Regions from separate parts of the Modestobacter marinus genome, predicted to be linked through region 2. Evidence: predicted binding sites of a transcription regulator. Region 2 holds the regulator's gene; the other holds the start of a gene.
What was found. The regulator LexA, encoded in region 2, represses DNA repair genes until DNA is damaged. The targets are predictions, from matches to a motif close to TCGAACANNTGTTCGA.
Positions count from the first base shown of each region.

Region 1: the regulator LexA is predicted to act here: its motif matches at 2,910-2,925, upstream of FB380_RS00910 (HNH endonuclease signature motif containing protein).

Region 1 is NZ_JAAMPA010000001.1:187,667-195,210, forward strand. It holds gene FB380_RS00895 (ABC transporter ATP-binding protein) at 1-94, shown strand, start outside; gene FB380_RS00900 (ABC transporter permease subunit) at 91-1,110, shown strand; gene FB380_RS00905 (DUF2252 domain-containing protein) at 1,306-2,853, shown strand; gene FB380_RS00910 (HNH endonuclease signature motif containing protein) at 3,082-4,551, shown strand; gene FB380_RS00915 (polysaccharide deacetylase family protein) at 4,804-5,676, shown strand; gene FB380_RS00920 (phytoene desaturase family protein) at 5,855-7,360, shown strand; gene FB380_RS00925 (CPBP family intramembrane glutamic endopeptidase) at 7,314-7,544, opposite strand, start outside.
Region 2 is NZ_JAAMPA010000001.1:2,740,703-2,748,246, reverse strand. It holds gene FB380_RS13025 (vitamin B12-dependent ribonucleotide reductase) at 1-876, opposite strand, end outside; gene nrdR (transcriptional regulator NrdR) at 1,008-1,634, opposite strand; gene FB380_RS25995 (LysM peptidoglycan-binding domain-containing protein) at 2,025-2,357, opposite strand; gene lexA (transcriptional repressor LexA) at 2,882-3,700, shown strand; gene FB380_RS13005 (hypothetical protein) at 3,791-4,870, opposite strand; gene FB380_RS13000 (phosphatase PAP2 family protein) at 4,842-5,570, opposite strand; gene hflX (GTPase HflX) at 5,677-7,173, opposite strand; gene FB380_RS12990 (ArsR/SmtB family transcription factor) at 7,253-7,544, opposite strand, start outside.

The DNA.
Region 1 (7,544 bases), 2.6 Mb from region 2:
GCTCGCGCAGCACGGTCACTACCTGGAGGAGCTGACCCCGGTGGCGGCCGACCTGGAGAGCGCGTTCCTGGCGCTGACGGCGGAGCCGGCATGACCGCCGTCCGCACCGAGGCACCCCCGACCGCACCCGCCGGCCGGTTCGGCGGACTGCTGAGGGCCGAGGCGCACCGCTTCGGCGCCCGCCGGTTCATCCAGGTCCTGCTGCTCCTGGCGGTGCTCGGCTGGGCCGCGTTCACCGCCGTCGGCCTCACGCAGTTCGCCACCCCCACGCCGGAGCGGCTCGCCGCGGCCCAGCAGGAGCTGCAGGCGGAGGTGGAACGGTCGAACGAGTTCCGGGAGCAGTGCCTGGCCTCGGCCGACGTCCCGCCGGACGTCTCCCCCGAGGAGTTCTGCGGCCCACCGGTCACCGCCGCGGACCTCGACCTCGACTGGTACCTGGACCCGGCGCCGTTCTCGTTCTCCGCGGACGGCGTCGCCGGGGCGGTGGCGTTCAGCGCAGCCGGTGCGGTGCTCGCCTTCCTGATCGGCGCCACGTTCGTCGGCGCCGAGTGGTCGTCCCGGTCGATGGTGGCGCTGCTGTTCTGGGAGACCCGGCGGCCGCGGGTGCTCGGCGCGAAGATCGTGGTCGTCGCCGTCGCCTCCGCCGTCCTCGGGGTGGTCGCGCAGGGCGCGTGGCTGGCGATGGCCGGCCTGTGGCGGTCCTTCGCCGGCGACGGCGTCGCCCTCCCCGACGGCTTCTGGTCGGAGCTGCTGGCCACCGGGGGCCGCGGGGTGCTGCTCACCACGCTGACCGGGCTGCTCGGGTTCGGGCTCACGAACCTGGTCCGCAACACCGGCGCGACGCTCGGGATCGGGTTCGTCTACTTCGCGGTGCTCGAGACGGCGGTGCGGGCGGTGCGCCCGGCGTGGCAGCCCTGGCTGCTCACGAACAACGCCTCGGCCCTGGTGGTGCCCGACGGGCTGAGCCTGTTCACCGGCTCGGACCGGGTCACCGGGGAGTCCACCGTGTACGTCCTGGGGAACCTGCAGGCCGGCGTCTACATGACCGTGGTGACGGCCGTCGTCCTGCTCCTGGGCACCGTGCTCTTCGCCCGCCGGGACCTGCACTGAGCGCGCCTGCGCGCTCTCGGCGCCCCGTCCCCTCCTCCGCGGCCACTGGTCCCACCGTGCAGCCGGGGCCGAACCTCACCGGCGGCGGACGGGCAGGGCCGGCGGAGGTCCGCCTCGTGCGCTGAGCCGCCCCGGTGTCTGAAGACCCGATGACAGGCGTTTGGGGCCGGGGAGGGTCGCGGGTAGGCGGAGGGCATGGACACAGACCTCGAGTCCGCCACCCGCACCGAACTGCTCCGCCGCGCGCGTGAGCAGGACGTACCCGGACGTTCGTCGATGACCAAGGAGCAACTGGTCGACGCGCTGACGTCCGGCGACGGCGCCTCGTCCGACGGCGCCTCGTCCGACGGTGCCTCGTCCGACGGCGTCCGCGGCGACGGGTCGCGTCCGGTGCACTCCCGGGTCGACGCCTTCCGGCTGCTGGCCGAGGCGCGGGCCCGCGGCGAGATGGTGCTGATCCCCCGCATGCTCACCGGCAACGACCGCCGGGTGCACGTGCGGGAGACCGTCCGTGAGGACCACGAGACCCGCATCGCGACCGGCGACCTGGAGGCTCGCGAGAAGTTCGACAAGCTCGCCGGCTCGGTCTTCCACTTCTTCCGCGGCACCAACCTGCTCTTCTACCGCGACCTGGTCGGCGAGGACGCCCGGCTGCCCACGGTGCTCGCCCTCGGCGACGTCCACCCCGGCAACTTCGGCGTGATGCCGAGCTCGGACAACGTGCCGATCTTCGGCGTCAACGACTTCGACGACGCCTACTACGCGCCCTTCACCTGGGACCTCAAGCGCGGCGCCGTCGGCTTCATGCTCGGCGCAGCCGAGAAGTCCGGCCACGGCCCGAAGAAGCAGCGGGCCATCGCCCGCCGGTTCCTGCGCGGCTACGTGGCCGGGATCGCCTCCTACGCCGCTGACGGCCAGGAGCAGACCGAGCAGCTGCGGATGGACAACGCCCCGCCGCTGATCGCGGAGCTGATCGCCAGCACGCTGGAGACCAGCCGGGCCGAGTGGCTGGCGGACCTGCTGGAGGACACCCGCCGCGGTTTCCGCACCGACGAGGAGCTCGTGCCGGTCAGCAGCCGCCGCGAGGAGTTCCAGGGCATCGTCGACCGGTACCTGAAGGAGAACGAGGTCGCCGTGCCGGAGCGGGCCGGAAAGATGCGGGTGAAGGACGTCGCCGAGAAGCGCGGCAGCGGTACTGCGTCGCTCGGGCTCACCCGGTTCTACGTGCTCATCGCCGGCGTGCGGGACGACGGCACCGACGACCTGCTCCTGGAGTTCAAGCGCGCCCGCCGGTCGGCGCTGGCCGGGCTGGTGCCGCCCTCGGGGTACGAGGTCGACGCGCAGGGTGACCGGATCCGGCACGCGCAGCGGGTGCACCTGGTCGACGGCGACGTCTTCTACGGCAGCGTCGACATCGACGGCAAGAGCTTCATGGTGCGCGAGCGGGCCCCCTTCCGCGACGACATCAGCCTCGGCTCGCTGTCGACCGACGAGTGGAAGGAGTACGCGGAGATCTGCGGCCGGGTCCTCGCGCACACCCACGCGATGTCCGACGATGCCGGCAACGTCGACTACGACGTCGAGCCCGCGATCCTGGAGGCGATCGGCGGGCGGGACCTGTTCGTCGACGACATCCTGCGCTTCGCCGAGGAGGCCGCCGAGCGGGTCCGCCGGGACCACGAGCACTTCGTCGCTGACCACGCCCTGGGCGCCTTCCGCAGCGTGGACGTCGTCTACCGCTGACCCCGCAGCCGGCGGGGGCGGGGCTGCCGTCCCGTCCCCGCCGGAACTGTCAGACCTCGAACGTATGTTCGATGCGTGACGACGACGCTGCCTTCCGGCCCGCTGGGTGCGGTCGTCGACGTGTTCTTCACCGGCAGCCTGCACGGTGCCCGGAGGGCGTCGGCCGAGCCTGGGTCGCGTGACCGGCAGCTGGCTGCCTGGTTGCGGGCCGTGCAGCGGCGGCGGGCGATGGCCGCCGCTGAGGAGGCCGAGCTGATCCTGGAGCTGGCCGGCCACCGGCCCGCCGCCCTGGACCCCGACGGCCCCGGAGCCCGACGGCCCGGGTGGGCCAATGAGCCCGGCGGTGAGGAGATCAGTGAGTTCTTCCTCGCCGAACTCGCCACCGTCCTCAACCTCGGTCGGGGGACGGCGGCGGTCCGGTTGCGGCGGGCACTGACCTGGTCGAGGAAGCTGCCGGGCACCTTCGCCGCCCTGGCCACCGGGGAACTGGACGAACGCCGCGCCCAGGTACTGGCCGATGTTCTGGAGCACACCCACGCCCAGCTCGCCGGCCAGGTCGAGGCCGCGCTGCTGGACCAGGCGCGGGACCTGTCGGTGGCCCGGCTGGAGAAACGCGCCACCGAGGAACTGCTCCGCCTGGACGCCGCGGCCGCCGAGGAACGCCGGGCCGAAGCCGCGAAGTCCGCCGACGTACGCCTCTACCCCTCAGGGATCGACGGCCGGTCCACGTTGGCCGCGGACCTGCCCACCGACGAGGCCGCCGAGTGCCACGACCTGCTCGACCAACTCGCGCGGATGCTCAAAGCCGACGGCGACCCCCGCCCGATCGGGGCGCTGCGGGCGCACGTGCTCTCGGCGCTGATCCGCCGCCCCGCCGACACCGGCCTGCCCGCGGTGGCCGCCCACCTGACGATCACCGCCGACCTGGCCGCCCTCACCGGTGCCAGCAGCACACCGGGTGAGGTCAACGGGCTGCCGATCACCGCCGCCCACCTGCGCGAACTCCTCGCTCGGGTCGGCGCACTGGGCCTCACCACCCCCGAGGGCGGCACCCTGACCTACGCCCTCACCGGCCCGAACGGGCAGCTGCTGGCCACGCTCACCCCCGCCGAACTCGCCCGCCTGGCCCGCCGCGGCTGCCCCAGTCACCCGAACGATCGCGCCGGCGGCGCTGCCGACCGGCGCGCCAACGGAGAAGGGCGCAATGGAGGCGGCGGCGGAGACGGATGCGACGGGGACGGCGAGGCGGGCAGCCGGCCGTGCGACTGCGCGGTGCCCGGGCCGCCACCACCGACCGACGCCTACCGACCCACCGACCGCCAACGCGCCTTCGTCCTCACCCGCGACCAACGCCGCCGGTTCCCCAACTGCGGCCAACGCGTCGGCTGGACCGACCTCGACCACGTCACCGCCCACGCCTGCGGCGGAGCCACCGACTGCACCAACCTCTGCTGCCTGTGCCGCTCCCACCACCGACTCAAGACCTTCGCCCCCGGCTGGCAGTACCGGCTCGACAGGGACGGGACCCTGCACGTCACCACCCCCAGCGGCGTCACCCGGATCACCCGACCACCCAGCCAACGACCACCCGGCCAACGACCACCCGACTCCTCACCGCCGGAGAGCGCGGCCTCCCAGCCAGGACCCTCAGCGGGACCACCACCCTCCGACCCGACTGACGATCCGCCACCCTTCTGACCCCCGCAGCAGGCGTCGCCCCGGCCTGCCCCTGTGTCGACGACCTCCTGTCGAGTCGCCTCATGTCGACATGCCGCTCCGTCGACATGCCCGCTTGTCGACGAGCGCTGTCGTCGTCAAGCCCACCTGCCGACTTGTCCACCTGCGACCGACCTCTGCCAAGGCCTCCTGTCGTCCCTGCGGCTGCTCGCCTGCCGGCGACACGTCGAGAGGGGTTTGCACCGGCACCCCTCGGTGCGCGACGGTGAGGCCGTGCGCAGACGTGACTTCCTGGCTGCCAGCGGCGCGTTGTTCCTCGCTGGGTGCAGCCGGTCCGACAGCTCCTCGGAAGCTGCATCGAGCACGTCCGCGACGCCCACGAGGTCGGCAGCCGAGTCCTCCAGCGCAGCCCCCAGCCCCACCGAGGAACCCGCGCCCACCCCGGGGACACCGGCGGAGATCCTCGCCCGGTCGACGGTGCCGGTGCTCTGCTTCCACCAGATCCGCGAGTTCCGCCCCGACGACAGCGCCTACGCCCGCACGATCATCACGCCCCCGGCCGTGCTCACCGCCCAGCTCCAGGCCCTGCGCGACGGCGGGTACACCCCGGTCACCGCCCCGGCGCTCGTCGACCACCTGCAGTTCGGCACCGCCCTCCCCGACCGGCCGGTCCTGCTGACGTTCGACGACGGGTCGGTCACCCATGTCACGGCGGCCCTACCGGTGCTCCGCCAGTTCGGCTTCCCGGCGGCGTTCTTCCCGATGACCGTGGTGCTGGACAAGCCCGACTGGCTCAGCAGCGACCAGCTGCGGGAGCTCGAGGCGGCGGGCATGACGATCGGCGCGCACAGCTGGGACCACCAGCGGATGGACCAGCTGACCGGTGACCAGTGGACCGAGCAGCTCGACGCCCCGGCGGCCACCCTCGCCGGCATCTTGGGCCACCCGGTCGACCTGCTCGCCTACCCGCACGGCATGTGGAGCCAGGAGGCGCTGCCGCACGTCGCCGCCGCGGGCTACCGGGCCGCGTTCCAGCTCTCCGAGCCCACCGACCCGGCGCAGCCGCTGCTCACCATCCGGCGGATCATGCCGCCGCCGACCTGGGACGGGCCGACGCTCCTCGGCCACCTCGACAGCGACTTCTGACCCCGGACGGCCGTCCGGCCGGCATCGGCCGGAGTGCGCTCCCTCGTGCGTCGCCGCCCGTGACGCCACCTTCCGGCGACCCGAACAGCTCCAGGGGGACCAGCCCCGGCACGCGGCTGCGCCCGCAGGCGGCCGTCCCGGAGACCGCGGCCGGCGCCCGCTGACTACGGTGGGCGGCGTGGCCCGGGTCGTCGTCGTCGGCGCCGGGCTCGGGGGTCTCGCCGCCGCCGCCCGGCTGGCCGCGACCGGCCACGCGGTGACCGTGCTGGAGCAGGCGCCGCAGGTCGGCGGCAAGCTCGGCTGGTACGGCCGCGACGGCCACGGCTTCGACACCGGGCCCAGCCTGGTCACGCTGCCGCAGGTGCTCGAGGACCTCTTCGCCGCCACCGGCGCCCCGCTGTCGGAGGTCCTGCCGCTGCAGCGGCTGGACCCGGCGGTCGCCTACCGGTTCGCCGACGGGACCACGACGGCGATGCCCGGGCACCTCGAGGACGTCCCGGCCCGGCTGGACGCCGACCTCGGCCCCGGCAGCGGCGCCCAGTGGGCGGGGCTGCTCACCCGCGCCGAGGCGATGTGGCGGGCCACCGAGCAGCCGTTCCTGCGCACCCCGCTCGCCGGTGCGGCCACGCTGGCCCGGCTTGCCCGCGACACCGCCGACGTCCGCACGATCGCACCCGGCCGAACGCTGCGCGGCCTGGGCGCTGCCTACCTGACCGACCCGCGGCTGCGGATGCTGCTGGACCGGTACGCGACCTACTCCGGCTCCGACCCCCGGCGCGCCCCCGCCGCACTGCTCACCGTCCCCTACGCCGAGCAGGCCTTCGGCTCCTGGTACGTCCCCGGCGGGCTGCGCCGGCTGCCCGAGGCGGTGGCCGCGCGGGCGGTCGAGCGGGGAGCGGTCGTGCGCACCGACGCCGCGGTGACCGAGGTGCTGGTGACGGCGGGCCGGGCGGCCGGGGTGCGGCTGGCCGACGGCGAGGTGGTGCCGGCCGACGTCGTCGTGTGCAACGCCGACGCGGCCAGCCTCTACGGCCGGCTGCTCCCCCCGCAGGCACCGGTGCGGCGGGCCCGGACCGCGCTGCGCCGGGTGACACCGTCGTCCTCGGGCTTCGTGCTGCTGCTGGCCCTGCGCGGCCGCACGCCCGGGCTGGCCCACCACACCGTGCTGTTCCCCACCGACTACGACGCCGAGTTCGACGCGCTCTTCGGGGGCCGGGGCAGACGCGGCAGCCCGAAGCGCCCGGTGGCCGACCCGACCGTCTACGTCAGCGCCCCCGACGACCCGGCCACCCGACCGGACGAGGACAGCGAGTCGTGGTTCGTGCTGGTCAACGCGCCCCGTCACGAGCCGGGCGCCGGGGTCGACTGGACCGCGCCCGGGCTGGCCGACCGGTACGCCGACCAACTGCTCGCCACGATGGCCGCCCGCGGGCTCGACGTGCGGGACCGGCTGCGCTGGCGGGTGGTGCGCACCCCGGCCGACCTCGAGCGCGAGACCGCGAGCCCCGGCGGGTCGATCTACGGCACGTCCAGCAACGGCGCCCGCGCCGCCTTCCTGCGGCCGGCCAACGCCTCGCCGCTGCCCGGCCTGTTCCTCGTCGGGGGCTCGTCGCACCCCGGCGGCGGGCTGCCGCTGGTCACGCTCTCCGCGGAGATCGTCGCCGGTCTGGTGGGCCCGGCCTGAGGTCGGCGTCCGGCCCGGGGCGGTCCAGCAGCCGGAGCAGCCACCAGCCGTAGGCGACCAGGCCCACCACCAGCACGACCCGGACGCCGAAGGGCAGGTTGCCGGGGCTGGCCAGCTGGGTGAAGTCGGTGAGCGCGTGCAGCAGCACCAGCGGCCAGATCGTGCCCAGGTGCCAGCGCAGCGC
Region 2 (7,544 bases):
GTTGTTGGCGTTCTGGTACTGGACGCTGGTGATGTCCTTGCCGCCCAGGTCCATGTCGTACCCGGCGTCCCGCAGCGCGCGGATCTTGTCCTCCTCGCGCGCCTTGGTCTCGATGAACTCCTCGATGTCCGGGTGGTCGATGTCCAGGACGACCATCTTCGCCGCGCGGCGGGTGGCGCCACCGGACTTGATGGTGCCCGCGGAGGCGTCGGCGCCGCGCATGAAGGAGACCGGCCCGGAGGCGGTGCCGCCGGAGGAGAGCAGCTCCTTGGAGGAGCGGATCCGGGAGAGGTTCAGGCCGGCACCGGAGCCGCCCTTGAAGATCAGGCCCTCTTCCCGGTACCAGTTCAGGATCGAGTCCATCGTGTCGTCGACGGCCAGGATGAAGCAGGCGCTGACCTGCTGCGGGGAGGCCGTGCCGACGTTGAACCAGACGGGCGAGTTGAAGCTGAACACTTGGTGCAGCAGCATCCAGGTGAGCTCGTGCTCGAAGACCTCGGCGTCGCCCTCGCTGGCGAAGTAGTCGTGCTCACGGCCGGCCGCGCCGTAGGTCAGGACGACCCGGTCGATGAGCTGCCGCAGGCTCGTCTCACGCTGGGAGCTGCCGACCGCACCCCGGAAGTACTTGGTGGTGACGATGTTGGTGGCGTTGATGCTCCACTCGGCCGGGAACTCGACCCCGCGCTGCTCGAAGTTGATCGAGCCGTCCCGCCAGTTGGTCATGACGACGTCGCGGCGCTCCCACACGACCTCGTCGTAGGGGTGCACACCGGCGGTGGTGAACACCCGCTTGACCTTCAGGCCCTTGCCGCGGCTGGGGGCCTTGGCGGTGCGGCGGTTCCGGCTGGTGCTGAGGCGGTCGGCTGTCTCGGTCATCGTGCGAGGGCTCCCTGGGTCGGACTGGTGCGGTGGTGCTGGCGGAGCGGCTGGGGAAGCCGGCGGGGTGCCGGAGCCGGGTCGTGCGGTCTCCTCGTCGAGACCTGTCTAGCGGAGGGGTCGGACAGTTCTCACGGGCCGCCGGCGCTGCCGCCGTCGACTGGTCGCGGCCGCTCGGCAGCTCGCCGGCGGGTGGTCGTGCCGGTCGCGGGGCTCTCCCGGTCGCCGTCGACCGGGCCCCGCTCGGCGGGCGGCGCCTCGGAGGGCGTCGCGTCCGAGGGCTTCGCGTCGGAGGGCTTCGCGGCGCTGCGGGCCGGTGCACCGCGGAGCTCGGCGATCTCCTTCTCGAAGTCGGCGACCGAGGAGAAGCTGCGGTAGACGCTGGCGAAACGCAGGTAGGCGACCTCGTCCAGGTCGCGCAACGGGCCGAGGATGGCCAGGCCGACCTCGTGGCTGGGGATCTCGGCGCAGCCGGTGGCCCGCACGGCGTCCTCCACCTGCTGGGCGAGCAGGGCCAGCTGGTGCTCGTCGACCGGCCGCCCCTGGCAGGCGCGCCGGACGCCGGCGACGACCTTGCCGCGGGTGAAGGGCTCGCTCACGCCGCTGCGCTTGACGACGGCGAGGACCGCCTCCTCCACGGTGGTGAAGCGGCGCCCACAGCCGGGGCAGGAGCGTCGACGGCGGGTGGTCGCCCCCTCGTCGGTCTCCCGGGAGTCGATGACCCGGCTGTCGGGGTTGTGGCAGAAGGGGCAGCGCATGTCGATCTCCTCCTCCCCGAGGTGTCGTGCGGGGCCTGCCCACGGCGTCGTAAGACCGTGACCGGGCTCCCCGCCGAAGGCCGTGCTGTGGACTGCGCCGGGGACATCCGGTGGATGCGCCGGGGAGAACGTGTGGAACGGCTGTGGATGGCTTACAGCCCTGTAACTACTAGATGTTGTGGTGGAACCGTACGACCACCCCTACAGGTGTGCAAGCCCTGACGAGCGTGTCGTCTTCCGCATCTGCCCCGAGGACCCCGCCCGCCCCATCCGCGGCCACCCACACCGGGCTCGCCGGCCCCGATCGGGCAGGTCAGGGCCGCGACGCGAGGGCACGCCCGACACTCTCGGCGCACCGCCCGACCGGAGGTACGCCCACCGGCGGACGGCTCACGGGAGCTCGAGCACCTGGCCGGGGACGAGGTCGACACCGGGGAGGTCGTTCACGTCGAGCAGGGCGTCCACCACCGCGCGCCGGTCCTCCTCGGGCGCGATCTCCCCCGCGATGGACCACAGCGTGTCCCCGTCCTGGACCACGATCGTCGTCGAGCCCGCCAGCTCGAGGCCACCCCCGGCCCCGCCGACCTCGACCGCGATCGTCGCCGCGGCGACGGAGAGCCCGAAGGCGATGGACAGGCCGGCGACGACCCGCCGCCCACGCCGGGTGAGACGCAGGGGCGGCTGCTCGTCGCGACCACGGGCGGCGACCCGACCGGACCGCACCGACAGCCCGGCACACCCACCGCCGCGCACACCGCGGCCGCCGGTCGGGGCGTCGAGGCCCGTACGCCCTCCACCCACCCGGCCGGGCCCCGGTCGGACGACCGCGGGGGCCGCCGGCCGAGGCGCCCGCCGCAGCGCGGCGCCGCGGCCCGGCGCCGCCGTCCTGGGCGGACGCGTCACCGTCCGCCCGGTCGGGAACGGGAGGACGACCGCCGCGACGGGAGACGCAGCGGTGAGCTCGGGCTGGGGACTGGCCATCGGAGTGCTCCAGGGGTCTCACGGTGCCGGACGGTCGAACAGGCGTTCGAATCGAACGCCTGCGCGATGTCTACCGCACACCTCCGACAGGAACACGCCGACACGGCGACTCCTTCGAACACGTGTTTGAACGAAGGGCCCGGAGGCGATACGGTTCCGAGGCGATCGAGGGCGGCGTCCGCGGTCCCGGCTCGCCGTGGTCACACGGCTGTCGGTGCGGCAGAGCGCCGGGAACTGCTGCCGAGGCAGCCGGACGAGGAGGACACATGGCGGTCGACGGCCCGAAGGCGCGCGGCGGCACGAGTCCCTCGCGGCGTGGCGCGTCCAGCACGACACCCGCCGACGACGCAGCGCCGACGGCGGCGGGCGCCGCGGTGCGCGAGTTCCCCGACCGGTCCGCCGACGGCGACGGTCTGACCCAGCGGCAGCGCCGGGTGCTCGAGGTCATCCGCGACTCCATCGAGCGCCGCGGCTACCCGCCCTCCGTCCGGGAGATCGGCGAGGCGGTCGGCCTCTCCTCGGCCTCGTCGGTGGCCCACCAGTTGTCGGTGCTGCAGCGCAAGGGGTGGTTGCGCCGTGACCCGAACCGGCCGCGTGCGCTCGACGTGCGACTGCCCGGTGACGCCACCGCGACGGGCACGAGCGAGCCCGCCGCCGAGGGGCCGGCCGGTCCGGGCGCGGCCGGTGCCGTCGACGACGCCACGACGCCTCGCCCCACGTACGTGCCCCTGGTCGGCCGGATCGCGGCCGGCGGTCCGGTGCTGGCCGAGCAGGCGGTCGAGGACGTCTTCCCGCTGCCCCGCGAGCTGGTCGGCGAGGGCACGCTGTTCATGCTGAAGGTGGCCGGTGACTCGATGGTCGACGCGGCGATCTGTGACGGTGACTGGGTCGTCGTCCGGCAGCAGCCGACCGCAGAGAACGGCGAGATCGTCGCCGCGATGATCGACGGCGAGGCGACGGTCAAGACGTACAAGCGGCGCGACGGGCACGTGTGGCTCCTGCCGCACAACGACGCCTACGAGCCCATCCCCGGCGACGACGCCACGGTCCTCGGCCGGGTCGTCACCGTGCTCCGCCGGGTCTGACCCGGGCGGGCGGCGCCGGGCCTCCGTTCAGGTCGGGCGCCGCCGACGCGTGCCGCCAGGTCCTCGGCCGGGTCGCCACCGCGCCCGCCCTCAGGCCGGGCGCCGCCGCAGCTTGCCGCCCAGCCACACGAGGACGGTGGCCACGGAGGCGGCGATGAGACCGGCGGTCAGCGGCTCCACCCCACCGGCGGTCGCCAGCGACCCGGCCGCGTCCTCGGTGGCCGCCGCCGGGTCCGCCGGGGCGGTGCCCGCCAGGTCACCGGTGGCGGGCACCTGGGTGACCACCGCGGGCAGCCCCTCGCCGGCGACCAGCAGGTCCCGGTCGTTGGCCGCGAAGGTGATGGCCTCCCCCTGGGGTGCCTCCGGCAGCGGCACCCGCACCGGCGACCCGGCCAGCGCTCCGGCGACGTCCGAGCCGCTCAGCGGCCAGACGTAGGCGTCGGTGTAGGTCCGCAGGGCGATGCGCGAGCCGTCCGTGGAGACCGCACCACCGGTGACCATCAACTGTCCGGCCCGGCCCACCGGACCGCCCGGCGTGCCGGTCAACGTGAAACCGAGCGTCGCCACCTGGCTCATCGGCACGGTGGCCCCGTCGGCGAGGGGCGCATCGGGGCGGTACACGGAGCTGGCGCCGAGCACCTCCTTGGTCACCAGGTACGGGGTGCCGTCGGGCGCGAGCAGGAGCGCCTCGGCGTCGTGCGCCCCGTCGGGGTAGGTCAGCCTGGTCAGCACCGTGGTCCCGTCCGGGCGGAGGCCGATCAGCGCCACCGTCTCCCGGCTCTGCGCGTTGTCGCCGATGTCGGCGACCCAGAGGGTGCCGTCGACGGCGAGGGCGAGGTCCTCCGGGTCGTAGGGGTCGACCTCCGCGGAGCGCACCTCGCCCACCGCGCAGGCTCCGTCGAGCAGCAGCACCTCGACGCGGTCGCCGCCGTCGTTCATCGCGAGCATCGTGTCCCCGGCGCCGGCCAGGCCGGAGAGCTCGGGGAGCCGCGGGTCGGTGACCTCGCACCGGGTGACCGGCTCGCCGTAGGGAGCGGCCCCGTCGTCGGCAGCCGCGGACCCGGCCGGCAGCAGCGCGAGCAGCAGGCCGGCGGGCGCACAGAGGGCGGCGCCCGCCGCCGTCCTGCGGCGGGTGGCGCCGCTACGCCTCGGATCGGCCGGCTCTGGCACCGACCCAGCGTGACAGCACGGCAGCGTCCAGTGCGTGAACCACGCCCAACAGCAGGAGCCCGACCGAGAGCCCGACCACCGCGTCGGTGACCCAGTGGAAGTCCAGCGCCACCATGGCCACTCCCGTCGCCACCGGCCCCAGCACGCTGAGCAGCCAGGCGGCCCGCTGCACGCCGGCGGGCAGACGGTACTCGACGGCCTGCCACCGGGCCACGCCCCACATCAGGACGGCGTTCGCCACGTGGCCCGAGGGGTAGCTGGCCCCGTCCTGGTGGAAGAACGACCCGGGGAAGGCCGGGGCCGTGCGGCCGGTGCCCCACTTGAAGGCGTAGACCACGGTGGTGAGCAGGGCCAACGCGACGACCACCCGGACCAGCGGCACGAGGGTCCGCTCCCGCACGGCCAGCCAGGTGACCAGGCCGGCCAGCACGACGAGGATCGTCACCCGCCCGCCCAGCTGGGTGACCACCCAGATCGGCCAGTAGGCCCACGAGTCCCGCAGCGCCCAGACGCTGGTCACCTCGGAGACCCGCAGGTCCATCCGCTCCAGCCACCCGCGGCCCAGCAGGTTGACGGTGACCCCGACGGTGACCAGGGCGGCGAGGAGCAGGACCCACCACGGCGGCCGGCCCACGCCCACCACCCGTGGGACCGGCCGGTCGGCGGCGGTCGCCATGCGGTCCACCGCTCCCCTGGTCACCGCGTCACGGTACCGGGGCCGTGACCTGGTCGTGATCCACCGGGCGGTCCGCCGACCCCGCTGCCGCGGCGTGACACGTGTGCGCCGGCGGCAGCGGGGTCGCGCGTCAGTGCTCGACGGCCGGGGCCGTGAAGCCCTCGAGCTGCGCGGCCAGGCCCGCGTCGACCCGCGCGGTCAACCGGGTCCCGGTGGCCTCGTGCGCCTCCTCGACGACCTCGCCGTCCCGGTGCACCCGGGCGACCAGGTCACCCCGGTCGTAGGGCACGAGCACCTCGACGTCGATGTGCGGGTGCGGCAGCCGCTGGGCGATCACGTCGCGCAGCGCCTCGATGCCCTCGCCCGTCCGGGCGGAGACCCACATCGCCCCGGGGAGCGCCTGGCGCAGGGCCAGCATGTCCTCCTCGGTCATGGCGTCGACCTTGTTCACGACGATGAGCTCCGGCACGGCCGCGGCGTCGATCTCGTTGAGCACCGTGTGCACCGCGTCGATCTGGCCGAGCGGGTCGGAGTCGGACCCGTCCACGACGTGCACGAGCAGGTCGGCGGCGGCCACCTCCTCCAGCGTGGACCGGAAGGCGTCGACCAGCTGGTGCGGCAGGTGGCGGACGAAGCCGACGGTGTCGGTCATCGTGTACTCGCGCCCCTCGGGCGTCTGCGCCCGGCGGACGGTCGGGTCCAGAGTGGCGAACAGCGCGTCCTGCACCAGCACGCCGGCGTCGGTGAGCTGGTTGAGCAGGCTGGACTTGCCGGCGTTGGTGTAGCCGGCGATCGCCACGCTCGGCGTCGCGTTGCGGTCGCGGGAGTTGCGCTGCGTCGTGCGGGCGGTCGCCATGCCGGCGATCTCCTTGCGCAGCTTGCTCACCCGGGAGCGGATCCGCCGCCGGTCGGTCTCGATCTTCGTCTCACCCGGACCACGGGTGCCGATGCCGCCACCGCCGGCGACCCGGCCACCGGCCTGCCGGCTCAGCGACTCACCCCAGCCGCGCAGCCGGGGCAGCATGTACTGCATCTGCGCCAGCTCGACCTGGGCCTTGCCCTCCCGGCTGGTGGCGTGCTGGGCGAAGATGTCCAGGATCAGGGCGGTCCGGTCGACGACCTTGACCTTGAGCACCTTCTCCAGCTGGTTGAGCTGGCCAGGAGCCAACTCGCCGTCGCAGATCACCGTGTCCGCGCCGGTGGCTGCGACGACCTCACGCAGCTCGGCGGCCTTGCCCGAGCCGACGTAGGTGGCCGGGTCCGGCTTGTCGCGGCGCTGGATCAGCGCGTCGAGGACCTGGGAACCGGCGGTCTCGGCGAGCGCCGCGAGCTCCGTCAGCGACCGCTGGGCGTCGGCCACCGTCCCCTCGGTCCAGACGCCGACCAGGACGACCCGCTCCAGGCGGAGCTGCCGGTACTCGACCTCGGTGACGTCGGTGAGCTCGGTGCCGAGGCCCGCGACCCGACGGAGTGCGCCGCGCTCCTCCTTGACGTAGGAGCCGGTGGTGTCGTCGTCGGCGTCCCACTGGCCGGCCGGCGCGGGCTTGGTGTCGGGCATGCTCGCGAGCGCCTTGTCGACGCGGGCTTCGGCCCCGTCGAGGATCGCGCGGTTCTGGGCTGTCGTCATCGTCTCCAGCGTGGCACGCCCCTGCACGTGGGGCGAACGACTTGTCACATCACCTGTTGTCATCGCGGGGTACAACACCTCAGACGTCCGGATGCATCCCCAGGTACAGCGACCAGCGCTCGGCGCCCGGGTGAGCCGGCCGGGTGGCGTACTCGTCCAGCAGCCCGTACAGCCGCTCCCGGAACTCGGCCAGGTCTGCTGCGCCCAGCCGCAGCCCGATCCGGGTGCTCTGCAGCTGGGCCTCGCCCACGAGGCCCACCTCCTCCAGGAACGCGGCCAGCAGTGGGTCCCGGGCGGCTCCCGGCGCACTGGCGCCGTCCATCAGCCAGCTCTTCCCGGTCGCCCGGTAGGGCACCTCCCGGGCACCCCGG